3 regions of the Mesorhizobium sp. M0174 genome follow, and region 1 is predicted to be linked to each of the others. Evidence: predicted binding sites of a transcription regulator. Region 1 holds the regulator's gene; each other region holds the start of a gene.
What was found. Region 1 encodes LexA, which represses DNA repair genes until DNA is damaged. Its sites were predicted from a motif close to TGTTCNNNNTGTGTTCNG; they were not measured.
Positions count from the first base shown of each region.

Region 1 (9,750 bases):
TCTTTCCGCCCTTGAAGCAACGCGCAAATCCGGCGGGTTTGCGCTGATTGCCGAAATCAAGAAAGCTAGCCCATCCAAAGGCCTGATCCGCGCCGATTTCGATCCGCCGGCGCTGGCCAGGGCCTATGCGAAAGCCGGTGCCGCCTGCCTTTCGGTGCTGACCGACACACCCTCTTTCCAAGGCGCGCCCGAATTCCTCACCGCTGCGCGCGCTGCCGTCGAGTTGCCTACCTTACGCAAGGATTTCCTGTTCGACCCCTATCAGGTCTACGAGGCCAGGGCATGGGGCGCCGATGCCATCCTGATCATTATGGCCAGCGTCGACGACGCGTTGGCAAGAGAACTCGAAGCGACAGCTTTCGGGCTCGGCATGGACGCGCTGGTCGAAGTGCATGATGAGGCGGAAATGGAACGTGCGCTGCGGCTGTCGTCGCGGCTGATCGGCATCAACAACCGCAATCTCCGGACCTTCGAAACCAGCCTCGAGACCTCGGAACGGCTGGTAGCGATGGTGCCGGGCGGCCGCCTTCTAGTCAGTGAGAGCGGAATCTTTTCGCATGACGATTGCCGCCGGCTGGAGCGGAGCGGCATCGCTACTTTCCTGGTCGGCGAGAGCCTGATGCGTCAACAGGACGTGGCCGCGGCAACGCGCCTGCTGTTGACGGGCAAGACGCCGGCAGAGGCGATCTGAGGATGGCGGCCGCCCTCACCCATCTTGGCGCGCAGGGCGAAGCCAACATGGTCGATGTCGGCGGCAAGGCTGAGACGGTGCGCACGGCAGTCGCGGAAGGTTTTGTCGCGATGCGGCCCGAGACATTGGGCATGATCCTCGCCGGCGATGCCAAGAAAGGCGATGTGCTGGGCACCGCCCGCATTGCCGGCATCATGGCGGCCAAGAAGACGCATGAACTGATCCCGCTTTGCCATCCGCTGCTGCTGACCAGGATATCTGTCGATATCGAGCCGGACGCCGCACTGCCCGGCCTGAAGGTGACGGCTTTGACCCGCGTCACTGGCAAGACCGGCGTTGAAATGGAGGCCTTGAGTGCCGTCTCGGTCGCTTGCCTGACCATCTACGACATGGCCAAGGCGATCGACCGCGCCATGGTCATCTCCGGCATCAGGCTGGTTGAAAAGACCGGCGGTAAATCCGGCGACTACAAGATCACCGGGGCCACCGAGGCAGGCCGCTAATGGCGCTGGTCCCAGTTGCCGAGGCGCTCGAGCGCCTGCTGGACGGAGCAGTTGCACTGCCGGGCGAACGTGTCGCGCTGCTGGATGCCGCCGACCGCGTGCTGGCGGAGCCGGTTGTGGCGCTCCGCACCCAGCCGCCGTTCAACGCCTCCGCCATGGACGGCTATGCCGTGCGGGCGGCTGACATCGCGTCCCTACCCGCAAGGCTTTCGGTGATCGGCATAGCGCCGGCCGGACGCGGCTTTGCCGGAACGGTGCAGCAGCGGCAGGCCGTGCGCATCTTTACCGGCGCGCCGCTTCCCGAAGGCACCGACACTATCGTCATCCAGGAGAACGTCCGCGACCTCGGCGGCGGCAGCGTCGAAGTGACAGAGCCGACGGTGCAGGGGCGCAACATCCGCCGCCTTGGGCTCGATTTCGCCAAGGGCGATGTCCTGCTGCCCAAAGGCCGCCTGCTCGATTCGGCCGCCTTGTCGCTGGCGGCATCGGCCAATCACCCCGAGGTCGGCGTGGTCAAACGGCCGCTGGTCGCCATCATCGCCACCGGCGACGAATTGCTGCCGCCGGGCAGCGAGCTTGGCCCCGACCAGATCATCTCCTCTAACGCCTATGGTGTCGCTGCCGCCGCACAGTCGGTCGGTGCGCGGGCGCTCGACCTCGGTATCGCGCCGGACCGCAGGGAGGCGATCGCGGCATTGGTTGAAAAGGCCGTGAAGGCTGGCGCGAACGTCATCGTCACGCTGGGCGGTGCCTCGGTCGGCGACCACGACTTCGTCCATGACGTGCTGACCGGGCAAGGCATGACCCTCGATTTCTGGAAGATCGCCATGCGACCGGGCAAGCCGCTGATGTTCGGGCGGCTGGGCGACATTCGCTGCATCGGCCTGCCCGGCAACCCCGTGGCGAGCCTGGTCTGCGCTCAGCTCTTCCTGAAGCCGCTGCTGGCGCGGCTCGGCGGCCGCGCCTTTCAGCGGGATATCCGTCGGGCACGGCTCGGTGCTGCCATGCCGGCCAACGATCTCAGGCAAGATTATGTGCGGGCTGTTGTCACAGACGACGCCGGTGCGCTCGTGGCGACGCCGTTCGGCATCCAGGACTCCTCGATGCTGAAAATGCTGGCCGATGCCAACGGGCTGATCGTCCGCGCGCCGTTCGCGCCTGCTGCGGCGGCGGGCTCCCCCTGCGACGTGCTGATGCTACGCTGAACCTGCCTCACTCCGAGGTCAAGGTCCGGGTCAGCGGATGGTCTGGATCGGCCAAACCGTCGATGATGTTGAAATGATGCCGGTCGGGCTCGACCACGGAGCTGGTCGCGGCACCCAGGCCGATCCAGATGTTGGCCAGCAACGCGCTCTGGCGCAGGAATTCGGCGCGCTCGCCGCCGCCGGCCCAGCAGGTCAGGCGGGCCTTTTCCATCGGGCGCAGCAGCACCGGACTTTCGGCCTGCGCCTCGGCCTCATCGATCGCCAGCGTCTCGTTCATGCCGGTGCGCATGATCGGGCGCAAATCATGCACCCCCGAGATCGACACCACGTGACGAACGCGCCGGACCACTTCGGGCGCCAGCGGCGTTGTCCTGGTAACCATCCGGCTAACAAGATGGCCGCCGGCCGAGTGCCCGGTCAGCATCAGCGGCCCTGCGACCATCGCCGCCGCCTTGCCTATCGCCGCGCCGACTTCCTTGACGATGCTGCCAATGCGTATCTGCGGACAGAGCGTGTAGGACGGCATGGCAACTGCATAGCCGCGATCAACAGCGCCCGCGGCAAGATGTGACCAGAAACTCTTGTCGAATGCCATCCAGTAGCCGCCATGGACGAACACCACGACCCCCTTCGGCTTGGTGGCCGGCAGGAAAAGATCGAACCGGTTGCGTGGGTTATCGCCATAGGCCAGGTCGAGCCGCGCCCTGCCCTCGGTCGAAAGCGCCTCGCGGAAAACCTGCGCGGGCTCGACCCAGGCCGCCGGCCAGCGATCGCTGCCGGCTATGTTGGCGCCGTTGGCATAGGCGTTGTCCCAATCGGCAATATGACGTTCGAACACCCTGCGCCCTCCCTGGCAATATGGCCTTGCAACCTAGCCGCGAGCATCGCGCGGCGCATCATCGCCAGCCTCACGATTCCAGCTCTCGCATCAATCTCAGTGACAGCCGCCTTGATGGCGAAGCGCGCATCCTTCCACGCACCGGTGCGCAGGATGTCCTCAAGCACTTCGACGCCTGCCAGACATCGGCATAGCCGACATAGAGCGGGGTGAAGCCGAAGCGCATGGTCGATGGCGCGCGAAAATCGCCGATCACACCACGTTCGATCAGCGCGCGCATGATCTGGTAGCCATGCTCATGCATGAATGAAATCTGGCTGCCGCGTTTTTCCCCATCGCGCGTGCTTTCGAGCGTGAGGCCGTAAGTGCCGCACTTTGCCTCGACAAGCTCGATGAACAGATCGGCCAGTGCGATGCTCTTCTTGCGCACCGCAGTCATGTCGACATCGTCCCAGATGTCGAGCGCGCCCTTCAGCGTGCGCATCGAAAGGATCGGCTGGGTGCCGCACAGAAACCGGCGGATGCCGGTGCCGGCCGCATAGCCTGGCTCGAAGGCGAAGGGTCGTGCATGGCCCCACCAGCCGGTGAGCGGCTGCTGGATGTCGGAAAGATGCCGCTCAGCCGCATAGATGAAGGCAGGCGCGCCCGGGCCGCCATTCAGATATTTATAGGTGCAGCCAACGGCAAAATCGGCGTTTGCTTTGTCGAGCTCGACTGGCATCGCGCCAGCGGTGTGGCAGAGATCCCAGACGATCATCGCCCCGGCTTCCTGGGCCCTGCGCGTCAGAGCCGGCATGTCGCGCAGTTCGCCCGATTTGTAGTTGACGTGATTGACCAGCACCACGGCGGTGCGATCGTCGATCAGCTCCTCGATGGTCGGCGCGTCGACCCCCGAGAGGCGCAGCAGCGCATCTTTTCGCGTCGAAACCACACCCTCAGCCATGTAGAGGTCTGTCGGAAAACTATCGCCCTCGGCGACGATGGCCTGCCGCTCCGGTCGCATGGCCATGGCCGCGTGCAGCAGCTTGTAGATGTTGACCGACGTCGTGTCGCAGACCACCGTCTGGCCGACCGCGGCACCGATCAGGCGCCCGAGCTGGTCGCCAAGTTCAAGCGGCATGTTGAACCAGCGGGCCGTGTTCCATGCGCGGATGAGATCATGCGACCATTCTTCGGTCGCGGCCTTGCGCAATTCATCGAAGGCGGCACGTGAAGCAGCTCCTAGCGAATTGCCGTCGAGATAGATCACTCCTTGCGGCAACACAAAGCGGTCGCGCATCGCGCGCAGCGGATCCGCGGCATCCATCGCCTTTACGGCCACGAGATCGGGAATTCCCGTCATGATTTGCCTGCTCCCTCAAAAAATCCAACGCAACGCCGGACACGCATCAACTGTTCTTCCATTACCGGGTAGCGCGTAGCAAGGCTCCACCGGCGAGAAGCAGCCTGACCAGGCGGTGGAAACCTGGAGTTAGCCCGAGGTTGGCGTTTTGAGTTCGTTTCGTTCACGGTGCATTGACCAAACCGCACAGTCGATACGGGTTCAATTCCGTGCCCTTTGCCGACCGACGGCCGATGCCAGTGCCGCCTTCAAGGAGGCCAGAACGGCGCAAACGAAAGCAGAATCAAGGGGATGAGGCTCGCGGCGGTGAAAATACGGTACGCCGGTAGGGGACGTCGTTTGTTTCCCGAGCCTTAACGCATTCATTAAACTTTAAACAGTTGCGGAACACAACTGGAACAGATAGTGTCTGTTCTGGGTTTGTTTTCTGATTCTGTTGGGGGTCGCTATGCTGACACGCAAACAACACGAACTGCTTATGTTCATCCACGAAAGGTTGAAGGAAAGCGGTATCCCACCTTCCTTCGACGAGATGAAGGAAGCGCTCGACCTGGCTTCCAAATCCGGAATCCACCGACTGATTACGGCGCTGGAGGAGCGCGGCTTCATTCGCCGTTTGCCCAACCGGGCCCGTGCGCTGGAGGTACTACGCCTGCCTGACTCGATCGCCCCCGGCCTCAATGCGGCACGCAAGTTCTCGCCGAGTGTCATCCAGGGCAGTCTTGGGCAAGGTGCCCCTCGGCAGGGCAAGCCCACATCGTCGCGCGTCCCTGCAGCCGGCAATGACGACGATGTCGTCGCCGCCGTTTCGATCCCGGTAATGGGCCGCATCGCCGCCGGTGTGCCGATCGATGCTATCCAGCACCAGACGCATTCGATTTCGGTGCCGCCGGATATGATCATGGGCGGCGAGCATTATGCGCTCGAGGTCAAAGGCGATTCGATGATCGAGGCTGGCATTTTCGACGGCGACACGGTGATCATCCGCAACGCCGATACGGCGAGCCCCGGTGAGATCGTGGTGGCCTTGGTCGACGAGGAGGAAGCGACGCTGAAGCGGTTCCGCCGCAAGGGCGCCTCGATCGCCCTGGAGGCCGCCAATCCGGCCTACGAGACGCGCATCTTCGGACCAGACAGGGTCAAGGTGCAGGGCAAGCTCGTTGGGCTGATCCGCCGCTACTGAGTTGCGCCCTTGGTGCCGGCTTTTGGATTGTCGGCTCTGCGGTATGGCGGCAGGCCGCGCGCCGCGCGTGAAAATTTCCGCTGCACGTGCCAGGGCCGGTATGATTTTTCGACGGCGAAGCGGATTTCGGCGCGTGTTGCCGCTTGTGGATCGAAATAGACGGCCGCACTTCCCGCGCGCGCCAGTTGCCGTTTGGTGACGACGAGGACCAGCCGGTCGTAGTAGCAGGGATTATGGGCGGTGGCGTCGTCGATGACGATCAAGCTGGCGAAGGCGCAGGCTGGCCGTGCGGTATCGCGGTCCTTGGCTTGCGCAATGATCGCGCCGGATGGATGCCTGGCGAGGCAGAGACCGTCCGTGCAAATGAACGGCATGCCCGGCGGTAGGTCGGCCGGATCGGCAATGTCGAATTGCGGATCGTTCTTTCCAGGTGTTTCCGGCGCGACGATAGCCTCTGATGTGAGCGCGCGTTTCCAGTTGTCGATCGTGAACTCATTCGGGCGTGCCCGGTTGACGGCGAGCTCACCGCTGCCGATCGGCAGCGCGACCAGCCGTGCGTCCTCCGAGATCAATACGTCGGGTACGCGCGTCTGCGTTGTCGTTAGCAAGCCGGCGAGCGCAAAAGGAAGTGCCGCGAGCCGCAACCAGGTCGTCGCCATGCTGGCAATGACGAGGGCGATCGTCACCAAAAGGACAGATCTCAGCGAAATCAGTCCGACCGCATCGATCGGCGAGCGCTCGGAGATCCACCCGGACAGGGCGATCATCGCCGTCAGCCCTTTGCCCATCACGTATAGGAAAGGCCCATCCGCGCCGAACGGCATCGCCAGCGCACTGAGGACGGCGAAGGGCATGACGACCAGTGAGACGATGGGCATGATGGCCAGATTGGCGAACAGGCTGAGCGGCGCCACGCGCTGGAAATGCCATATGGCGAAAAGCGCCGTGGCGCTCCCTGCAATGATCGAGGTCATCGCCAGGCCGCCCATGCCCAGCAGGACCTTTCGCGTGGCGAGGCGTAGCGGCGACCGCCGCGGCGGCGGCGTGGTGGCCCTGCCGGCGCGGTAGTCGGACCAGCCGGCATAGGCGCCGACAAGGGCCGCCGTCGCGGCGAAGGACATCTGGAAGCTCGGACCGACCACCTCGTGCGGCGACACCACGATGACCGCGATGGCCGAGATCGCCAGGTTGCGCATGGTGAGCGCGGCCCGGTCGAACAGCACGGCGATAAGCATCACCGCCAGCATGATGAAGCTGCGTTCGGCCGCTACCACAATGCCGGAAAAGACGAGGTAGGCCGCAATCGAAAAAAGCGCGGCGGCTGCGGCATATTTCTTGACCGGCCGTCGCGATGAGAAGTCGGGAAACAGCGCAAAGGCGCCGCGTAGCAGCGCCATGATGGTGCCGGCGACCAACGCCATATGCAGCCCCGAGATGGAGATGATGTGGTAGATGCCTGTACGCCGCATCGCTTCGTTGATCTCCTCGGGAATGCCGGCGCGCACGCCAACGATCAGCGCAGCAGCAATCTCGCCCTCGGCGCCGCCGATGCGGCTGCGGATATGGTCGGCGATGGATTCGCGCGCGTCTTCGATCGCGGAAGAAAGCCGCGCGGCAAGCGGCATGCTGCCCGAAGCCACGACTTTCGGATTGCCGAGAAAGAAGCCGCTGCCGCCGATACCGGCGAAATAGCTGTCGAAGGAGAAATCATAGCTGTCGGGCCGCACCGGGCCGGTCGGCGGCAGCAGCCGCACATAGCCGGTGATCTCGGAACCAGCGGCCAGCTCAGCCGGTATCTTCATCGCCGAAATGCGGACCCGTTCCGGCATGTAGCGCAGCGTCGGCCTGGCGGTTGAGATCACATCGATTGTCAGTCTGATGCGGCCGCTCGCCATGGGCTCGTACGATACGACACGACCCGTCAGCCGCGTCGAGATTTCGGAACCGAGCATATGCGTCCCGACACGCCAGGTCTCGAACTTGGCGGCAAGCACGCCAAGCGCGCAGAGCAGCGCCACCATGAAGCACAGGCGGGTCCTGGGCCATGACCGCGAGATGACGGCACAAAGGGCCGCGAGGAGCACGATTGCGATCGGCTGCGGAAAGGCCGGCTCCACCGACAGCGCGAAATATACGACCACCCCGCATGCGAGGAACACCGGCACCAGCAGGAAGGCGACGCCACGGTCGAGTTCCAGGCCGGCTGCCGAGGTTACGCTGTTGCGGATGCGGGATGGTGACGGGAGGCGGAAACGCCGGCGTAGGCGCACGATGGGCTCGGACGCAGGCACCGGAACCGTTGCTGGGTCGCTGGCCGGCAGCGACGGAGCATCGAAGCGCGGAGCGGGCAGCAATGCCGATACCGGCAGGGCAGGCGGGGGAGCGGCAAACAGCAAGCGTTCGCTGACGCCGCTACCAGCGTCCTCGCCCTCGCCCGCACCACGGCCTCGCACAGCCATCGGGTCTGCCTCTTGCGCCCTCGACCTCCTATGCTACATGAACGCGCAACGCGCGAAAGTCCGCAAACCCACTTCCTTGGCCCGCCTGAGAGTTCCATGCCCGATAAGGTCGTCACCCGTTTTGCCCCCTCGCCCACCGGTTATCTGCATATTGGCGGCGCGCGCACGGCGCTGTTCAACTGGCTGTATGCCAAGCACACAGGCGGCACGATGCTGCTGCGCATCGAAGACACCGACCGCGAGCGCTCCACCGATGCGGCAACCGCAGCCATTCTCGACGGGCTTTCCTGGCTTGGCCTGACATGGGACGGTGAGCCGGTGTCGCAGTTCGAGCGTGCGCCGCGCCATCGCGAGGTGGCCGAGGAGCTGGTGCGCGTGGGCAAGGCCTATTACTGCTACGCGACGCCGGCGGAGCTGGAGGCGATGCGCGAGGCAGCGCGAGCCAAGGGGCTTCCGCCCCGCTATGATGGACGCTGGCGCGACCGCGACCCGTCGGAGGCGCCGCCCGGCGCCAAGGGGGCGATCCGCATCAAGGCGTCGACAGACGGCGAGACGGTGGTGCATGACCGCGTCCAGGGCGACGTGCGCTTTCCCAACAAGGATCTCGACGATTTCATTATTCTGCGCTCGGATGGCAATCCCACCTACATGCATGCCGTCGTCGTCGACGATCACGACATGGGCATCACCCACATCATCCGCGGCGACGATCATTTGACCAACGCGGCACGCCAGACCGTAATCTATCAGGCCATGGGCTGGGAGGTGCCGTCGATGTCGCATATCCCGCTGATCCACGGTGCCGACGGCGCCAAGCTGTCGAAGCGGCACGGTGCGCTTGGCGTCGAAGCCTATCGCGCTATGGGCTACCTGCCGGAGGCGCTGCTCAACTATCTGGCGAGGCTTGGCTGGAGCCACGGCGACGATGAGATCATGTCGATCGCCGACATGATTGCATGGTTCGACATTGGCGACGTCAACAAGGGCGCCGCCCGTTTCGACTTCGCCAAGCTCGAGGCGCTTAACGGCGTGCATATGCGCCGGATGAACGACGCGGCGCTGCTCGACATCTTCATCGCCACTCTGCCCTATCTTGAAGGCGGCCCGGCAATCGCCGCGCGCCTCGACGACAGACGCAGGGCGCAACTGCTTGCCGCTTTGCCGGGCCTGAAGGAGCGCGCCAAGACGCTGGTCGAACTTGTTGAAGGGGCTGCATTCCTTTTCGTCGAGCGGCCGCTGCCGGTCGACGAGAAGGCGGCGGCGCTGCTCAGCGGTGAGGCGCGCGCGATCCTGCGGGGCGCTCATGCGGCACTAGCCACGGTTTCGGAGTGGTCTGCCGCCTCAGCCGAAGCCGCGATCCGCGACTATGCGCAGGCCGCCGGCCATAAACTCGGCGCCGTGGCCCAACCTTTGCGCGCCGCGGTCACCGGCAAAAGTACCTCGCCAGGTGTCTTTGATGTGCTTGCCGTGCTTGGCCGCGAGGAAAGCCTGGCGCGGATCGCTGATCAAATCGATTAGCAAACTGGCCT
Region 1 is NZ_JAMYTB010000006.1:183,154-192,903, reverse strand. Features, by position in the region: gene trpC (indole-3-glycerol phosphate synthase TrpC) at 1-691, shown strand, start outside; gene moaC (cyclic pyranopterin monophosphate synthase MoaC) at 694-1,194, shown strand; gene NKJ13_RS15055 (molybdopterin molybdotransferase MoeA) at 1,194-2,399, shown strand; gene NKJ13_RS15050 (hormone-sensitive lipase) at 2,407-3,237, opposite strand; partial or broken gene kynU (kynureninase) at 3,336-4,579, opposite strand; gene lexA (transcriptional repressor LexA) at 5,028-5,762, shown strand; gene NKJ13_RS15035 (ComEC/Rec2 family competence protein) at 5,756-8,221, opposite strand; gene gltX (glutamate--tRNA ligase) at 8,318-9,739, shown strand.

Region 2 (9,750 bases), on a different contig from region 1:
TTACGACCTCGGCATCGAGCACCGCGACGCCACCAACGACCAGGTGACCATCGATTCGGCCAACGCCATCAAGAAATACGGCGTCGGCGTGAAATGCGCGACGATCACGCCCGACGAGCAGCGCGTCGAGGAATTCAAGCTGAAGAAGATGTGGAAGTCGCCGAACGGCACCATCCGCAACATCCTCGGCGGCACCATCTTCCGCGAGCCGATCATCATGAAGAACGTGCCGCGGCTGGTGCCCGGCTGGACCAAGCCGATCATCGTCGGCCGCCACGCCTTTGGCGACCAGTACCGCGCCACCGACTTCCGCTTTCCCGGCAAGGGCAAGCTGACGATCAAATTCGTCGGCGAGGACGGCCAGGTGATCGAGCACGATGTGTTCGACGCACCCGGCCCCGGCGTCGCCATGGCCATGTACAATCTCGACGAATCTATCCGCGAATTCGCCCGCGCCTCGCTGAACTATGGCCTGCTGCGTAATTACCCCGTCTACCTCTCGACCAAGAACACAATCCTCAAGGCTTATGACGGCCGCTTCAAGGACATCTTCCAGGAGGTCTACGAGGCGGAGTTCGAAGCCGAATTCAAGGCGAAGAAGCTCTGGTACGAGCACCGGCTGATCGACGACATGGTGGCCTCCAGCCTGAAATGGTCGGGCGGCTATGTCTGGGCCTGCAAGAACTATGACGGCGACGTTCAGTCCGACACGGTGGCGCAAGGCTTCGGCTCGCTCGGCCTGATGACCTCGGTGCTGATGACGCCGGACGGCAAGACCGTCGAGGCGGAAGCCGCGCACGGCACCGTTACCCGCCACTATCGCCAGCACCAGAAGGGCGAGGAGACCTCGACCAATTCGATCGCCTCGATCTTCGCCTGGACGCGCGGCCTCACGCACCGCGCCAAGCTCGACGACAATGCCGAACTGAAGCGCTTTGCCGAGACCCTGGAAAAGGTCTGCATCCAGACGGTCGAGTCCGGCTTCATGACAAAGGATCTGTCGCTGCTGATCGGCCCCGACCAGCCATGGCTTTCGACCACCGGCTTCCTCGACAAGATCGACGAGAATTTGCAGAAGGCGATGGCCTGAGCCCGCGACATGGGCAAGCCCGTCGTCTACGGCGCGGACTACAGCGTCTATGTGCGCATCGTGCGGCTGGTGCTCGAGGAAAAGGGCGTCGGCTACGAGCTGGTGCCCGTCGACGTCTTTGCCGCGGACGGCATTCCCGGCTGGTACTTCGAGCACCAGCCGTTTGGCCGCATCCCGGCCTTCGAACATGACGGCTTTTGCCTCTACGAGACCGGCGCGATTGCGCGTTATGTCGACGAAGCCTTTGACGGCCCGGCGCTGCAGCCGGTCGGAGCCCGGCCTCGAGCACGCATGAACCAGATCACCGGCCTGCTCGACGCCTACGCCTACAGGGCCATGGTCTGGGATGTCGCGGTCGAGCGGCTGGAGAAAACGCCACCCGACGAAGCCGTGATCGCCAACGGGTTGCGGCAGGCGAGAACGGCATTGCAGGCGCTGTCGTCGCTGAAAGCCGGAGGGCCTTGGCTGTTGGGGACGGACCTGACGCTGGCCGACCTGCACGCTGCGCCAATCATCAGCTATTTCGTCAAGGTCGCCGAGGGGCAAGCCCTGCTGGCCGAGTCTGCCGAGCTTCGGGATTGGTGGACCCGCATTGCTGCGCGTGCGAGCGTTGCCGGCAGGCTGACTTAACTCTCGGGCGCATTCATGACTGAACTCTCCCACCAGGACGTACTGACGGTGGCCAGAATAGTCAGAGTCAACCACGCCGGCGAATACGGCGCGATCAGAATCTACTCTGCACAGATTCTTGTCGCGAAGCGTTTCTGGCCGGACTGCGTGCCGTCTTTGTCGCAGATGCTTGGGCACGAGCGCAGCCATTGCGCGGCTTTCCATGCAGCCATGCCGCTGCGACATTCCCGACCGTGCCGCGTGATGCAATTCTGGAGTTGGGGCGGCTGGCTGCTAGGCTTCCTCACTGCCCTGCTCGGCCCGCAAGGCGTCTGGGCCTGCACCGCAGCGGTCGAAGCGGCGGTGCACCGACATCTCGATGATCAGCTGTTCTTTCTAACCGGACGCGATCACGAGTTGCACGGCATCATCCTGTCCATCCGCGAAGAAGAGCTTGCCCATCTCCGTCACGCCGAAGAGCAGTTGAGGTCGCCTGGACCGTTGCTGAACTGCCTGCGCGCAGCGATCTCCGTTACCACCGACTGCCTGATTTGGCTGTCGACCTGGGGCGACTCGACGCGAATGACGCGTGCCCTGAAGGCATCAAGGCATCCCTGATGAGCGCTATGCCGTTCCAGCGGCGCTTCTTCCAGGCCACTGGCCTGCGCCATCTGGCCGCCGCCACGGCCCAAGCGCCATACCGTGATCTTGGCTGAGGCGAAGCAGCCACCGAATTGGCGAGCCGCTCAATCGGGAAGGTAGATTTCCGCCTTCATGAAGGTCTTCGCACGGCCTGTGATCAGCACGCGATCTCCGGCCAGTTCGCATAGCAAATGCCCGCCGCGCTGCGAGCATTGGAATGCCGATACATGCGTCTTGCCGAGCTTTTCAGCCCAGTACGGCACCAATGTCGCATGAATGGAGCCAGTCACCGGGTCCTCGGGAATGCCAGCTCCGGGTACGAAATAACGCGAGACGAAATCATGGGCTTGCCCAGGCGCGGTAATGACCAGGCCGAGAGGATGAAAACGTCCGATCCTGAGCAGATCGGGAACGAAAGATCGCACGGTTGTCTCGTCGGCAAGCTCGACAAACAGGTTCTCGAAATTGCGGAAGCTCGCAACCGGCCGCTGAGGCAATATCGCTTGCAGCGCCGAGGTCAGTTCGTCCTCGACGGGCCGCGGCGGAAAACACGGCAGATCGAGCTGATAGGCGCCTTCCCGCCGGGAAACCCGCAGCTCGCCCACCCGGGTGGCGAAGGCCATTTCGCCCTGACCATCGTATTCCGTAGTCAGCACATGGGCGGCCGCAAGTGTAGCATGGCCACAGAAGTCGACTTCATGAACCGGCGTGAACCAGCGCAAATCCCAACCCTCGCCACTCGGCCGCGCAAACGCGGTTTCAGCAAGATTGTTCTCGTTTGCGATGGCCTGCATCACGTCGTCCGATAGCCAGTCCTCCAAAATGAGAACGGCAGCGGGGTTGCCTTGGAAAGCCCGTTCGGCAAAAGCGTCGACTTGATACATGGTCAACGTTGCCACATCATCCCCGCTGCCACTTCGGCCTGGCCTTACTGGTGCAGATTCACGCAGCTTCCAGCGCCGCCTTCACCGCAGCGATCGCGTCTTCGGCCTTCGAGGCGTCCGGGCCGCCGGCCTGGGCCATATCGGGTCGCCCGCCGCCGCCCTGCCCGCCCAATGCCGCGGACGCGACGCGCACCAGATCGATGGCGCTGAAGCGGCCGGTCAGATCATCGGTAACGGCGACGACGACGCTCGCCTTGTTGTCCTCGCCGGCGCCGACAAAGACGACCACGCCGGAGCCGAGGGACTTCTTGCCGGCATCGGCCAGTGGTTTCAGATCCTTTGGCGAGACGCCCGATACCGCCTTGCCGAGAAAACCGACACCGGCAATGGTTTCGTTTTCCGCAGGCACACCAGCTGGCGAGCGATCGCCCAGCGCCAGCTTCTTGCGCGCCTCTGTCAGCTCCTTTTCGAGCTTCTTGCGCTCGTCGAGCAGCGCCTCGACGCGGGCCGGCACATCGGCCGCCGAAATCCTCAGCGCGGCGGCGGCCGCCTTCAGCCGTTTGTCCTGTTCGTCGAGATGCTTTCTGGCGGCCTCGCCGGTCAACGCCTCGATGCGGCGCACGCCGGCAGCGACCGCGCTGTCGGACACGATGCGCACCAGGCCGATATCGCCGGTCGCCCTGACATGCGTGCCGCCGCATAGCTCGACCGAATAAGGCCGGTTGGCCTTGGCGCCATGCAAGCCCGTGCCCATCGAAACGACGCGCACTTCATCGCCATACTTCTCGCCAAACAGCGCCATGGCGCCCTCGGCGATGGCGTCGTCGACAGACATCAGTCGTGTGATCACCGGGCCGTTCTGAACGACGATCTCGTTGGCCATGCGCTCGACCTCTTCGATCTCGTCCGGCGAGATCGGCTTGTTGTGCGAAATGTCGAAGCGCAGACGCTCGGGCGCGACCAGCGAGCCCTTCTGCGCCACATGGGTACCCAGCACCTCGCGCAGCGCCTCATGGATCAGATGTGTGGCGGAATGGTTCGCGCGCAGCCTGGAGCGCCGCGCGTGGTCCACCTTCAGCTCGACGGTCGCGCCAGTCTTGACAGTGCCATTGGCCACCCTGCCGAGATGGACGAAAAGCCCATCGGCCTTCTTCTGGGTATCGGATATCTCGATCGAGAACCCGTCGCCCGAAATGACGCCGGCATCGCCCATCTGGCCACCGGACTCGCCATAGAACGGCGTCTGGTTGACAACCACGGCAACGGCGTCGCCTTTGCCGGCACTGTCGACGGTCTTGCCGTCCTTGACCAGCGCCTCGATAAGGCCTTCCGCCTGCTCGGTCTCATAACCCAGGAATTCGGTGGCGCCGGTCTCCTCACGCACCGCGAACCATACCGTCTCGGTTGCGGCCTCGCCGGAACCAGCCCAGCTTTTGCGTGCCTCCGCCTTCTGCCGCTCCATTGCCTCGGTGAAGCCGGCAAGGTTGACCGAGATGTTGCGCCGGCGCAGCGCGTCCTGCGTCAGATCGAGCGGAAAGCCATAGGTATCGTAGAGCTTGAACGCTGTCTCGCCATCCAGCATGTCGCCGGAGGCCAGCTTTTCCGTCGCCTCCGAAAGCAAGCCCAAGCCGCGCACCAGCGTCTTGCGGAAACGAGTTTCCTCAAGCTTCAGCGTCTCGGTGATCATCTGTTCGCCGCGCACCAGTTCCGGGTAGGCTTGCCCCATCTCGCGGACCAGCGCCGGCACCAGGCGCCACATCAGCGGATCGCGGGCGCCGAGCAACTGCGCGTGGCGCATGGCGCGGCGCATGATGCGACGAAGCACGTAGCCGCGTCCTTCGTTGGACGGCAGCACGCCGTCGGCGACCAGGAAGCAGGACGAACGCAAATGGTCGGCGATGACCCGGAACGATGCGACGGTGTCCGCATCCGGACCTTTGCCGAGCGCCGACGATGCAGCGTCGATCAGGTGGCGGAACAGGTCGGTTTCGAAGACGCTTTCAACCCCTTGCAGGATGGACGCCATGCGCTCGAGGCCCATGCCCGTGTCGATCGACGGACGCGGCAGGTCGACGCGCTCTTCCTTCGTCACCTGTTCATACTGCATGAACACCAGGTTCCAGAATTCGAGGAACCGGTCGCCATCCTCCTCGGGGCTGCCGGGGGGACCGCCCCAGATATGCTCGCCACGGTCGATGAATATCTCCGAACACGGCCCGCAAGGCCCGGTGTCACCCATTGCCCAGAAGTTGTCCGAAGTCGCGATGCGGATGATGCGATCGTCCGAAAGGCCGGCGATCTTCTTCCAGTACGAGGCCGCCTCGTCGTCGGTGTGGTAGACGGTGACCAGCAGCTTGTCCTTCTTCAGCCCGAACTCCCTGGTGATCAGGTTCCAGGCAAGCTCTATGGCGCGCTCCTTGAAATAGTCGCCGAAGGAGAAATTGCCGAGCATCTCGAAGAAGGTCAGGTGGCGCGCAGTGTAGCCGACATTGTCGAGGTCGTTGTGCTTGCCGCCGGCGCGAACACTCTTCTGGGCAGTCGTGGCGCGCGAATAGGGCCGCTTCTCCAGACCGGTGAAAACGTTCTTGAACTGCACCATGCCGGCATTGGTGAACATAAGCGTCGGGTCGTTGCGCGGCACCAGCGGGCTTGACGCGACGACCTCGTGACCTTCCTTGCGAAAATAGTCGAGAAATGCCGACCGGATCTCGTTGACGCCACTCATGAATACTGCCTTTTCGAGAGAACCGCCGGCTGCCGGCGGAAAATAGACATGGCCTTTTAGCGGTCGCACCGCAGCCTGTCCAGAAACACCAAACGGGCTCAAATCCCCGCTTTCACCAGCGCTTTGAAATGGCTTCTGCCCCGCCGTCAAACGCAAACCGCCGGCACGGGGCCGGCGGTTCGAAACGCATCGATTACGCAAACTCAAAATCAAAACATCAAATCGAAACCCGGCTGAGGCTCCGCGAGGCGTCGCCTGCCCTACATCACCCCAGCGTCGTCCTCGAAACCGTCGTCGCTGCTTTCGGAGCCGCCGTTTTCAAGGAATTTCTCGGCGATCAGCCCGGCATTCTGTCGCAGCGCCAGCTCGATCTCGCGCGCCGTGTCGGGATTATCGCGCAGGAACAGTTTTGCGTTTTCGCGGCCCTGGCCAAGACGCTGCGAATTGTAGGAGAACCAGGCGCCCGACTTTTCGACCACGCCGGCCTTGACGCCGAGATCGACCAGCTCGCCGGTCTTGGAGACGCCCTCGCCATACATGATGTCGAACTCGACCACCTTGAAGGGCGGCGCCAGCTTGTTCTTGACCACCTTGACGCGGGTCTGGTTGCCGACGACCTCGTCGCGATCCTTGACCGAGCCGATGCGGCGGATGTCGAGGCGGACCGAAGCATAGAATTTCAGCGCATTGCCGCCGGTCGTCGTCTCGGGCGACCCGAACATGACGCCGATCTTCATGCGGATCTGGTTGATGAAGATGACCATGGTGTTGGAGCGCGAGATCGAGGCGGTGAGCTTGCGCAGTGCCTGGCTCATCAGGCGCGCCTGCAGGCCGGGCAGCGAATCGCCCATCTCGCCTTCGATTTCCGCCCGCGGCGTCAGCGCCGCCACCGAATCGACCACCAGCACGTCGATGGCGCCGGAGCGCACCAGCGTGTCGCAGATCTCCAGCGCCTGCTCGCCGGTATCGGGCTGCGAGATCAATAGGTTTTCGAGATCGACGCCGAGCTTGCGGGCATAGACCGGGTCGAGCGCGTGCTCGGCATCGACGAAGGCGCAGATGCCGCCCTTCTTCTGGGCTTCGGCCACCGTGTGCAGCGCCAGCGTCGTCTTGCCCGAGCTTTCCGGCCCGTAGATCTCGACGATGCGGCCGCGCGGCAGGCCACCGACGCCAAGCGCGATGTCCAGCCCAAGCGAGCCGGTCGGCACTGTTTCGATCTCGACGACCTGCTCGTTTGCGCCGAGCCGCATGATCGAGCCTTTGCCGAAGGCACGCTCGATTTGCGACAGCGCCGCATCCAGAGCCTTTGATTTGTCCACCGCTTTGTCCTCTACAAGCCGCAAAGAATTCTGAGCCATGATACATCACCCCGTGGTCGTCAATGGAGGCCGGACAATCCCGCAATCCTTAAAAGAATGTACCTCGTTTGTTCTCATTTGTCAATGAGCGGCAAGGATTTGAAAAATAACGGATATCCATATTTGTTCTATTTTTGTTTCGTAAATTTGCTTCCCAATGCCTCCCGCCTCGCATGCGGCGCCGCTGCCGTCACCAACCGAATCGCACCCGCGATTGCAGGGTTCCGCCCAGCGACCTAGTCTCCTCCCGCGCAACAGCAAAGGGCATTTTGCCGGCATGATGAACTCCCCGACGATCCTGGCCGTGGGCGGCGCCTATATCGAGCGGCGCGGCCGGGTTGCCGGCGCCTTCGTGCCAGCCGCCTTGAACCCCGGCACGATGCGCGAGCATGTTGGCGGCGCCGTCTTCAACGCCTTGCGCTGGGCGGTGCGACGCGGCGCCTCGGCCTCGCTGCTTTCGGTGCGCGGCGGCGATGCCCTTGGCGACACGGTCTTGCGCGCCGTCACCGAGGCCGGCATTGCCGACCTGTCGGCGGTGTTCCTCGACCGGGCAACGCCAAGCCATACGATGCTGATCGATAGCGATGGCGGACTGATCGCCGGCCTTGCCGACATGGTGCTCTACGAGCTGGCGCTTCCCAAGCAAATTCGCCGCGCCAAGGTGCGCGAAGCTATCGGTTCGGCCGATGCGATCCTGTGCGACGCCAACCTGCCGTCGACCGCGCTGGAGCGGATGGCGGCACTCGCCGCCGGCAAGGCGGTGTTTGCGCTTGCCGTCTCGCCCAACAGAGCGGCGCGGCTGACGCCGGTGCTCGGACTTCTAGCGCTGGCCTTCATGAACCGGCACGAGGCCGGCGTGATCGCCGGCGTTGACATCGATGCTGACGATCAAGGCGTCATCGACGGCCTGAGACGCGCCGGCCTGAAAAGCGGCGTGGTCACCGACGGCGACGGTCCGGTGCTCGGTTTCGACCAAACCGGCGCGTTCTCGATCTCGCCACGGCCGCTACAAAAACGGACCGACGTTGCCGGCGCCGGCGACGCATTGGCAGGCGCCACGATCGCTGCCCTGCTGCGCGGCCTGACGCTGCGCGCGGCACTGCGCGAAGGCATTGCCGCCGCGGCGCTCGCCGTCGAGCGCGCCGCCTTCACCAGCGCCAGCTTTGCCGAGGCGCTGGCGCTCGTGCCCGCGGCGCGGGAACTGGCGTGAAATGCGGCCCGGAATTGCCGAAGCATGACGCAGCCTATTTGCCGGCGCGCCGTCCTGCCTCGTAGGCACGCCGCGCCCAGATCGCCATCTCGTCTGGATCGTCGAAAGCGCTGTCGGGAACGCTCCAATAGGGCATAGACACGAGCTTGCCGTGGCGCGAGTCGGTGTAGGTCCATTGCCGGCACCCGGCCGCTTCGAAATCCGGCGCGCTTTCGGCGTCCGCCTTCAGCATCAGTTCGCCACGGACGACGATGGCGACGATGACGCCGTCGAAATAGATGCCCTTGCCGCCGAACATCCTGCGGATGCTGACCGGGCCGAGGCCTTCGAAAAGCTCTTCTATGCGCTCGTTGTCCATGCGGCGATCATGTCACCCGGATTTCCCCTTGTCATCGACGTAACCGGCACCATCCTGACAAGTTCAGAATCAAATTTCGTCGGAGTTTTTCATGCCGCTTCTGCTCAAAGGATCTTGCCGGTGCAATGCCGTGCGTTTCGAGGTGGAAAGCCACACGCCCGTGCCGTTCATGCTGTGCTATTGCTCGATCTGCCGCAAGCAGCAGGGCGGCGGCGGTTTCGCCATCAATCTCGGCGCCGATTACGAGACGCTGAAAATCCATGGCAAGCGCCATCTCGGTGTCTATCGCGCCGAGATCGAGGACGACGAGCACCCGCACCGCGAAACCTCGACGGGCGAGCGGAACTTCTGCACGAAATGCGGGACGGCGCTCTGGCTCTACGACCCAACCTGGCCGGAGCTGGTGCATCCCTTCGCCTCGGCGATCGACACAGACCTGCCAAAGCCGCCGGAGAAGGTGCATCTTATGCTGAAATACAAGGCGAACTGGGTCGAGCCGGAGATCGGCAAAAGGGACAAGGTCTTCGACGTCTACCCGGAAGAATCAATTGCCGACTGGCACAAACGAACAGGAATGTGGGTGGATTAGGTCCCTTCTCCCCGTGAACGGAGGAGAAGGAAAGATCAGGCGGAAGCGCGCGCTTCAGCCAAGGCCTTCAAATCGGCCGGCTTCAGTTCGACCGATTCGCCGCAGCCGCAGGCCGAGCTCTGGTTCGGGTTGCGGAAGGTGAAGCCGGTGCGCAGCGTCGTCTGCTCGAAATCCATCTCGGTGCCGAACAGGAAAAGCGCTGCCTCCGGCGCGACATAGACGTGGGCGCCGTCGCGCTCGATGTGGTCGTCCTTGGTGTTGGGTTCGGTCACCAGATCGACGGTA
Region 2 is NZ_JAMYTB010000008.1:144,497-154,246, forward strand. Features, by position in the region: gene NKJ13_RS18470 (NADP-dependent isocitrate dehydrogenase) at 1-1,090, shown strand, start outside; gene NKJ13_RS18475 (glutathione S-transferase family protein) at 1,100-1,720, shown strand; gene NKJ13_RS18480 (demethoxyubiquinone hydroxylase family protein) at 1,736-2,317, shown strand; gene NKJ13_RS18485 (PhzF family phenazine biosynthesis protein) at 2,446-3,225, opposite strand; gene alaS (alanine--tRNA ligase) at 3,284-5,950, opposite strand; gene recA (recombinase RecA) at 6,211-7,308, opposite strand; gene NKJ13_RS18500 (PfkB family carbohydrate kinase) at 7,586-8,518, shown strand; gene NKJ13_RS18505 (TfoX/Sxy family protein) at 8,553-8,876, opposite strand; gene NKJ13_RS18510 (GFA family protein) at 8,968-9,465, shown strand; gene sufA (Fe-S cluster assembly scaffold SufA) at 9,501-9,750, opposite strand, start outside.
Region 2: recA (recombinase RecA) is a predicted target of LexA. The motif match lies at 7,433-7,450, and genes of this name have one in related genera.

Region 3 (9,750 bases), on a different contig from region 1:
GCGCGCTGATCGCCTGGCCGATCTTTCTTCCGCCAACGGACAGCCGCAAAAGCGCCTGACTTCGACACGAGATGGGAAAACAAGGTTCTAAGCTGTTAACGCCCCATCAAGGTTAATGCATCATTGTAGCTCTCCAGTGGGGTCCGTTGCGTTTCTGGAGAGTTCCGTGCATCGACGTGTTTTGACGCGGCTTGTCGCCGCCGCCGGTGAGAAAAAGCGTTCCTTCCTGTCTCCGTTTATTATTGGCCTTGGCATCTGGATCGGCTTTCCGAGTGTCGTTGCCTATCAGGACATGACAAGCCTGGTCTCCGGTCTTGAGGCGCCGAGCGTCCGCTGGAACGCCTATGTCGAGAAATCCGTCGCCGGCTCCGTTCACGCCGCCGAAATGCCCTTCCTCGATTCCAGCAGCACCGGCTCGCTCTCCGGCTCCGGCGTCCAACTGCCCGGCATCGGCGCCGTCTCGTTTCGCGGCAAGGGCGGCATCGCCGGCACGACGCCGGACGAGAACCGTATCACGCGTGCCGACAAGAAGGGCCGCATCATCGAGGTCTCGCCCGTCTCGCCGCCGAAGAACTTCAACGCCGGCTCGATCTTCGAGCGAACCTCCTCGCTGCTGCGCCCAAGCATGGACAGCGGCCTGAGGATGGCCTTCGCCAAGCCCGAGATCAAAGGCAAGGAAATTCAGATCGCGGCCTCCTTCCACACGCGCGTCGACAAGAAGCCGGATTCCGGCGTGCCGGCGATGCTTGCCGCGCTGGTCAACAACGATCATCCCGACGTGCTGGCGACCGCCTATGCCTCGTCTGCCCCCGATTACGCCAAGGCGTCGCCTTTCGAGGCCTTGCTGCAGGACGAGGACCCGAACGATGGCCGCTTCATTCCGCCCCTGAGCAAGGGCGATCATTCTTGGATGCAGACGCCGCTGCCGGCGAGCGTCTTTTCCAAACCGGAGCAGGCCTGTCTCGCCAACGGCATCTATTTCGAGGCGCGCGGCGAGTCCGTGCGCGGCCAGGCCGCCGTCGCCCAGGTCATCCTCAACCGTGTCCGAAACCCGGCCTATCCGAACTCGATCTGCGGCGTTGTCTACCAGAACGACAACTGGTTCAACCGCTGTCAGTTTTCCTTCGCCTGCGACGGCAGGAAGAAGCGGATCGACAACCCCGCTGCCTACAAGACCGCTCAGGATGTCGCCATGGCCGTCACAGCCGGCAAGATCTTCATTCCGGAAGTCGGCTCGTCGACCCATTATTACGCCAACTACGTCCATCCGGGCTGGGCGCGGACGATGCAGAAAATGACCAGGATCGGCCTGCACATCTTCTACCGCACCTATGGCGGCGGCTGGAGCTAAGCGCTCTGGCGGCCCTTGCATCTTTCCCGCGAGAGCGGCCGATGGAAGACGCATCGCCGTGGGGATTCGGCCGCAGCCCGCCGGAGACCGCGTCGGGCACGATGTCGCACCCAGGCAAGTAGCTGATTCATAACGAAAAAATACTTGAGCTCGAAGGTCCGCCCGTGGCTTGACGGGCGCGGACCCTCTAACTATGTTGCCGGCGACTTTAAGAAGCGGACGGACGGTAACGGTCTGACCGGGCAGGGGGGGTTGCGTGGCCGACAAGAATGGGCCAGACGGAACCGGCAAAACCGGCCGCGGCAAGCAGCATGAAGCCGACATCCGCGACGACGATCTTGAGCGCCGCCGGCGCGACCTTGAAGCATCGCTTGCGACAAGGCGGCCGGATCGGCTCGAGGGGAAAGACGACGCGAAAACGGGCAGTGTGGCCGGGTACGGCCAGGCGCTCAAGCTGTCCAGCGAGTTCATCGCCGGGATAGTGGTCGGTGCGGCTCTCGGCTGGTTTATCGATCGCGTGGCGGGGATATCGCCATGGGGTCTGATAGTCGGGCTGCTGCTGGGTTTTGGCGCCGGCGTGCTCAATGTCCTGCGTTCAGCCGGGCTTGTGTCGGAATTCGGAACGGGCGACAAACCGCGCGATCCGAAAGAATGAATTGAGGCGCCGCATGCCGGCGCATTGAACAGAATGCTGAAGCCGTCTGCGGCTTTGATGGGGATTTAAAGTGGCTGCTGACAAGGTCGATCCGATCCACCAGTTCCAGATCCATCCGATCATTCCGATTCACATCGGCGGCTATGACCTGTCTTTCACCAATTCGGCTCTGTTCATGCTTGCGACGGTTGCCGTCGCGGCGGCGTTTCTCTATCTCAGCACATCGAGCCGCAGCCTGGTTCCGGGCCGCCTTCAGTCGGTCTCGGAAATGGCCTATGAATTTGTCGGCAATATGCTGAGGGACGCCGCGGGCACGCAGGGCATGAAGTTCTTCCCCTTCGTGTTCTCGCTGTTCATGTTCGTGCTTGTCGCCAACCTGCTTGGCCTGTTCCCGTATTTCTTCACCGTCACCAGCCACATCATCGTCACTTTCGGCCTCGCCGCGCTGGTGATCGGAACGGTTGTCGTCTACGGCTTCACCAAGCACGGCGTTGGCTTCCTGAAGCTGTTCGTCCCGCATGGCGTGCCGGTCTACCTGCTGCCGCTGGTGGTGCTTATCGAGGTGATTTCCTTCGTCTCACGTCCGGTCAGCCTGTCGGTTCGTCTGTTCGCCAACATGCTCGCCGGTCACATTACGCTGAAAGTGTTCTCGGGCTTTGTCGTCAGCCTGAGCGCGCTCGGCGCGGTCGGCGTGGCGGGTTCGGTTCTGCCGCTGGCGATGGCCGTGGCGCTGACGGCGCTTGAGTTGCTGGTCGCGTTCCTGCAGGCCTACGTCTTTGCCGTGCTGACCTGCATGTATCTCAACGACGCCCTGCATCCCGGGCACTAACTAGGTTCCGGCATTGCCGCCGGATCGAATTTGCAACGGAATTTTAGATCCAAAGGAGTTGAACAAATGGACGCAGAAGCAGCAAAGTACATCGGCGCCGGCATCGCATGCCTCGGCATGGGCGGCGCGGGCGTTGGCCTCGGCAACATCTTCGGCAGCTATCTGGCGGGCGCGCTGCGCAACCCGTCGGCCGCCGACGGCCAGTTCGGCCGTCTGATTTTCGGCTTCGCCGTGACCGAAGCGCTGGGTATTTTCTCGCTTCTCATCGCGCTTCTCGCCCTGTTCGGCTGAATATTTGTTCGGCTGAACATTGGGAAGAATTGAACAGGCCGGCCGCGATCCTGCGGCGGGACTGAATTTCGGGGATAGTCCATGTTCGTGACATCTGCCTTTGCGCAAGAGTCCGCGCCCGCCGCAACGGAAGCCGACGCGCACGCCGCCACCGGCGTGCCTGCCGAGGCGCACGGCACGTTCCCGCCATTCAATCCGGCAACGTACCCGTCACAGCTGGTGTGGCTGGCAATCACTTTCGGGCTGTTCTACCTCTTCTTGAAACGGGTAGTGATGCCGCGCGTCGGCGGCATCATCGACGTTCGCAACGACCGCATCACGCAGGATCTCGATCATGCTGCCCGGTTGAAAAGCGAGGCCGATGCCGCCGTTGCCGCCTATGAGCAGGAATTGGCGGAAGCCAAGGGCAAGGCCAATGCGATCGGTCAGCAGGCCAACGATGCGGCCAAGGCGGAAGCCGAAGCTGCCCGCAAGACGATCGAGGCAGCGCTTGACCAGAAGCTTGGCGAGGCCGAGGCGCGTATTTCTTCCATCAAGGCCAATGCCATGAAGGAAGTCGGCACGATCGCCGAGGACACCGCTTCGGCCATCGTCGAGGCGCTTGTCGGCGGCAAGGCCAGCAAGGCCGAAATCGCGGCCGCGGTCAAATCCGTGGCCGGGTGAGGAGCGCATCATGGACGCCACATCTCTCGCGACGCTTTGGGCAACGGTTGCCCTCGTAATCTTCCTCGGCATCGCCATCTACATCAAGGTGCCGGGCATGATCGCCAAGGCGCTCGATGCGCGGGCCGACAAGATCAGCTCCGAGCTCGAGGAGGCGCGCCGGTTGCGCGAAGAGGCACAGCAGCTGCTTGGCCAATACCAGCGCAAGCGCAAGGAAGCCGAGCAGGAGGCGGCGGCCATCGTTGCCGCCGCCAAGCGTGAAGCCGACATGCTTGCCGCCGAGGCGCACCAGAAGACCGAGGACTATGTCGCCCGGCGCACCGCCTTGGCCGAGCAGAAGATCGGCCAGGCCGAGCGCGAAGCGATCGGCGAAGTGCGTGCCAGCGCTGTCGACATTGCGGTCGAAGCCGCGCGCGCGCTGCTGGCCGGCAAGATCGACGCCAAGGCCGGCGCCGACCTGTTCAACGCCTCCCTGCAGGATTTGAAGTCGAAACTGAATTAAGCGACTTCGTCGAGAAATTCATCGGAAGCCGCCGGGGAAACCTGGCGGCTTTTTTGTTGGCGAAAGCGGCAGAGCGCATAATCTCCCCCCTTGAGGGGGAGATGTCGCCAAAGGCGACAGAGGGGGGCGGTACGTCCTGGCGCGACGCCACTGGGACGAAAGAGAACGTTGACGCTTCACACGAAGGCGACCCCCTCTGGCCTGCCGGCCATCTCCCCCTCAAGGGGGGAGATTGCGCGCTCAGCCGCTTTCGCCAATCTCAATCCAAACCCGAAAAACCCTCTTCCTCCAGCACCTCGGTGCCGCCGAACCGGAACGGCGCGAAGGAGGCGCGGTGCAGCCGCGCCACCGGCCCGTGCAGATCGATTGCCGTGCGATGGCGCACAGTGGCGTAGCCCATATGCAGTTCGAAGCCGTAACGCGCATGATGGCTGCCGCAGCCGCACATCATTCGGTCGCGCAACACCTTGGCGACGATCGAGGCTGCGGCGATCGACTGCGAGCGCTGGTCGCCCTTGATCAGCGCTTTGCCCTCGCAGGGCAGGCCGGGCGGCACGTCGCGGCCGTCGGCCAGTGCCAGCTTCGGCCGGATTGACAGGCCGGCCACTGCACGGCGCATCGCCTCCAGGCTGGCCCTGAGAATGTTGGAGGCATCGATGCCTTCGGCGCTGACCGAGGCCATCGACACGGCGAGTGAGGAGCCGAGGATTTTCATGAACAGCGCCTCACGCTGCAAATGCGTCAGCCGCTTGGAATCATCGAGGCCGTCGGGGATGTTGGCGGGATCGAGCACCACCGCTGCCGCCACCACCGGCCCGGCGAGTGGGCCGCGGCCGGCCTCGTCCATCCCTGCCACCGGCCAAAGGCCTTCGGCCATCGCTCTCGTTTCGAACGAGAAGTCGGGTTTCTCGACGATTTCGAAGAGAAGCGGAGAATCGGAACGCGGGCGAGCCATGGTGCGGCGAGGTTCGCATCGGCTCCGATTCTCCGCAAGTCCCCTCCGGGTCGGGCGGGGCACCGGACCAGGAGGGGGCTACCGTCTGCAAGCCCGGGGACAGGACAGGCCGGACGGGATTTTTCGCCTTCTGCGGCCGCTTCAAAGCGGCTGGCGCGAGACGCTTTGTCACAGCAGCATCAGCTGCTCGGTTGCCTTGGCAGCGGGGACGAACTGGTCGGTCCTGAGCGAGCGCCGTTCGGCATTGAGGCCGAGCCGTTTGGCGGCGATCTCGAAACGCCGGCCGATCTGCCAGGCATAGGGGCCGGAGCCTTTCATGCGCTTGCCCCATTCCGAATCGTAGTCCTTGCCGTCGCGCATCGAACGGATCAGCGACATGACGTGGCGATAGCGGTCGGGATAGTGGCGCAGCAGCCAGTCCTTGAAGATCGGCGCGACCTCCAGCGGCAGGCGCAGCAGCACATAGCCGGCTTCACGCGCGCCCGCTGCCTGCGCCGAATCGAGGATGCGCTCCATTTCCGGGTCGGTCAGTCCGGGGATGATCGGCGCGACCATCACCGAGGCCGGAATGCCGGCGTCCGAAAGCTGTCTGACCGCCTCCAGCCGCTTGGTCGGCGTCGACGCGCGCGGCTCCATCGTTCTGGCCAGCATCCTGTCCAATGTCGTCACCGACAGCGCCACCTTGGCCAACCCTCGCTCGGCCATGCGCGACAGAATGTCGATATCGCGGATCACCAGTGCCGATTTGGTGACGATGCCGACCGGATGGCCGCGCGCCTCCAGAACTTCGAGGATCTCGCGCATGATCCGGTATTGCTTCTCTATCGGCTGATAGGGATCGGTGTTGGTGCCTATGGCGATGGTGCGCGGCTGGTAATTGTCCCTGGACAATTCCTTGTCGAGCAACCGCGCCGCATCCGGCTTGGCAAACAGCTTCGATTCGAAATCCAGCCCCGGCGACAAGCCCATGAAGCTGTGCGTCGGCCGCGCGAAACAATAGACGCAGCCATGTTCGCAGCCGCGATAGGGATTGATCGAGCGGTCGAAGGAGATATCGGGCGATTCGTTGCGGGTGATGATGGTGCGCGGCTTCTCGACCTGTACCTCGGTCCTGAAGGGCGGCAGCTCCTCCAGCGAATTCCAGCCGTCATCGAACACATGCCGGCTGACCGGCTCGAAACGGCCGGACGGATTGATGCCCGCCGACCTGCCGCGATTGCGGTCCGGACGGACGCGCATGCCGCTCTGCTCGATCATCGCATTCGCCATCTCGGCCCTGCCAGCGCCGAAGGCGGCAATGTCGGCACGCACGATCTGTTCCATTTTGGCCCTTTCCCAGGGACTATCCGCCCGCTGTCGAATCGCTCTGCTCATGAATGTATTCCTATCGCATCGATGAGAACAAAGCAAGAACTTTCTCGCGGCGCGCCGCAAAAACTGGCGCTGCCCACCGCTTTCCGCTATTCGGCTAAACATGCTCAGCGTCCTGATCGAAACCCTGAATGACGAGGAGGGCCTTGCCCGCACGCTCGCCTCGCTGATCGGCGGCGCGGTCGAGGGCGTGGTGCGCGACGTTCTCGTCTGCGACACCGGCTCGACCGATCAGACGCACCGCGTCGCCGAACATGCCGGCTGCCACTATGTCAGCGGCGGCATCGCTGCGGGCATCAGGCAGGCCAAGGGCGACTGGCTGCTCTTGCTGGAACCGGGCGCGCGGCTGGGGGAGGGCTGGATCGACGAGGTCGTCGCCCATACCGCCAGGCAAACCATGGCGGCGCGATTTTCGCGGGCACGCGGCAGCCGCGCGCCCTTCCTGTCACGCGTCTTTGCCGGAAATCGCGCTCTCGCCGAAGGCTTGGTGATCAGCAAGCGTCAGGCCGCCGCGCTATCAAAGAGCGCCCGCAGCGCCGAAGCGATCGCCCGCGGCCTGGCGACCAGGAGGCTCCACGCCGAGATCTGGGTGGCGCCGCGGAAGTGACGGCTTACCATCCCGGCCTAGGGAATGCCGCCCAAGCAAATTTTCTGGCGGGTCGTCGCTTATTGTGCATTGCACAAAATCTGGCCGGGGGTTACCATTCCCTGCGAAACGGGCGAATGGGTTTGGGGTGTGCCGGAGCGGCGGCGACGACTATCGTCGATGCTGTTCCATCGACATTTGAGGACCCCGATGACCCTTTCAAGCCCCGACAAGTCCGGCGCTGCAAGCCTCGAGGCGATCGCACGCAACGGCGGTACGCTGCGCCGCATCGCCGCCCGCATCCCGACCTATCTTTCCGACCTTCGCGAGAATCCGGCATGGCTGCCGATGTTCATGCTGGCCCGCACCATGCCGGCGCGGCGCCTGCACTGGCGCGGTGCAAAGCCCGTTCCGCCGGCGCGCAATGTCGGTGAAACGATGTTCGCCGGCGTCGATCGCGATGCCGTCGTCGGCGCGCTGCGGACGGAGGGGCTCTATTCGGGCCTGATGCTGCCGGCCGCCATCCATGAGGAGATTGCCCGCTTCGCCGAGCGCACGCCATGCTTCGGCAATTTCGACCGCCGGCTGGAATTCCTGCCCGAAAAACACGCCGATGCCGAAAAGCATTTCGGCCGCCCGCTGCTCAGCGGTCACTATTTCGAACGGGTCCTCGACTGCAACGCTGCGGTCGCCGTGCAGCGCGATCCGCTGCTTCTCGATATCGCAGCGCACTATCTCGGCAGCCAGGCCAAGCTGATCACCACCCGCGTCTGGTGGAGCTTTCCGACCGGTGGCGTCTCGGACGCCGACAAGAACATGGCCTCGCTCGGCAAATACCATTTCGACCTCGATGACTGGCGGATGCTGAAGTTCTTTTTCTACCTGGTGCCGGTCGACAACGACACCGGGCCGCATGTCTATGTCCGCGGCTCCCACAACCGCCGCATCCTGAAGCATCAGCTGACGCTGCTTGTCGGCCATTCGGCGGAGGAGGTGCTGGGCGTCTATGGCGAGCAGAGCCCGGTCACGCTGACCGGGCCGGCCGGCCTCGGCTTTGTCGAGGACCCGTTCGGCTTCCATATGGGCACCGTGCCGACGCGCACGCCGCGGCTGATGATGGAGGTCGGCTTCGGCGTGTCGCCGCCCTCGCGCCGCCGTTTTCACGGCGAGCCGGTCATTCGCTAAACCGAGGTCGCTTGGCTGATACCTTGGCTCGCCTCAGCCGCGCCGCAAATGCTCGTCCAGCCGCGGCATGATCTCGACGAAGTTGCAGGGCATTTGCCGGTAATCGAGCTGCGGCTTCAAGATGCCGTCCCAGGCGTCCTTGCAGGCGCCGGGCGAGCCCGGCAGCACGAAGACGAAGGTGGCGTTGACGACGCCGCCGGTTGCCCGGCTCTGGATCGTCGAGGTGCCGATCTTGTCGTAGGATATGCGGTGGAACACTTCGGAAAAGCCGTCCATGCGCTTTTCGAAGATCGGCTCCAGCGCTTCCGGCGTCACGTCGCGGCCGGTGAAGCCGGTGCCGCCGGTGGTGATGACGACATCGATCGCTTCGTCCCTTGACCAACCTAGGACCTTGTCGCGGATCTTGTCGCGGTCGTCGGTGACGATGTCGCGGGCGGCGAGGATGTGGCCGGCCTCGGCAATACGGTCGGCCAGCGTCTGCCCGGATTTGTCGTCGACGAGGCTGCGCGTATCGGAAACGGTCAGTACCGCGATGCGCACGGGAACAAAGGGGCGGCTCACGTCAATCCTGGCCATGGGCATCAGCCTCCGATCTCACGCTTCGCGTCGCCGCGACAAACCAGTCGGGATGGCGGCCGCGGATATCGACGGCCGCGCGCTTGGCCACGTTGCCGGTCTCGAACAGCCCGAAGCAGGTGGCGCCGGAACCCGACATCCTGGCAAAACCGGCTCCGGCCTTGTTAAGCACGGAAAGCGCCTTGCCGATGGCGGGCTGGATTGCACGCGCCGCAGGTTCGAGATCGTTGCGGGTGATCTCCAGCCAGTTGCGGATGCTGTGGAAGTCGAGGCTGTGCGGCAGCGGCGGCAGCGCCGCATTGTCGCGGCGGCCAAGCGCCTCGAACACGTCGGCCGTCGAGACGGCAGTGCCGGGATTGACGAGCACCAGACCCAGCGCCGGGAAATCCGGCACGAGTGTCAGCTCGTCGCCGACGCCGCGGGCTATCAGTGGCTTAGCAGCGAGGCACATCGGCACGTCGGCGCCGAGCGACAGGCCGATCCGCGCCAGTTCGGCATCGTCAACATCAAGTCCCCAGGTCTGGATCAGGGCGCGCAGCACAGCCGCCGCGTCGCTCGATCCGCCTCCGACACCGGACGCGACCGGCAGGTTCTTTTCGAGCCGGATGGCGACAGCCGGCGCGTGTTGGGAACCGGCCTCGCGACGCAGTGCGTCGCGCGCTCTCACCACCAGATTATTGTCGTCGACCGGCACCGCGGAGGCGTATTTGCCGGACACGGAAAACCCATCGCTGTCGGCAAGTTCTGTCTCGATGCGGTCGCCGAAGCGCGTGAACACAGCCAGGC
Region 3 is NZ_JAMYTB010000002.1:268,382-278,131, forward strand. Features, by position in the region: gene NKJ13_RS04750 (MFS transporter) at 1-59, shown strand, start outside; gene NKJ13_RS04755 (cell wall hydrolase) at 167-1,351, shown strand; gene NKJ13_RS04760 (AtpZ/AtpI family protein) at 1,608-2,006, shown strand; gene NKJ13_RS04765 (F0F1 ATP synthase subunit A) at 2,077-2,835, shown strand; gene NKJ13_RS04770 (F0F1 ATP synthase subunit C) at 2,902-3,126, shown strand; gene NKJ13_RS04775 (F0F1 ATP synthase subunit B) at 3,208-3,789, shown strand; gene NKJ13_RS04780 (F0F1 ATP synthase subunit B) at 3,800-4,291, shown strand; gene rnhB (ribonuclease HII) at 4,551-5,246, opposite strand; gene NKJ13_RS04790 (PA0069 family radical SAM protein) at 5,415-6,569, opposite strand; gene NKJ13_RS04795 (glycosyltransferase) at 6,721-7,224, shown strand; gene NKJ13_RS04800 (phytanoyl-CoA dioxygenase family protein) at 7,414-8,388, shown strand; gene moaB (molybdenum cofactor biosynthesis protein B) at 8,422-8,964, opposite strand; gene NKJ13_RS04810 (4-(cytidine 5'-diphospho)-2-C-methyl-D-erythritol kinase) at 8,951-9,750, opposite strand, start outside.
Region 3: NKJ13_RS04790 (PA0069 family radical SAM protein) is a predicted target of LexA. The motif match lies at 6,644-6,661, and genes of this name have one in related genera.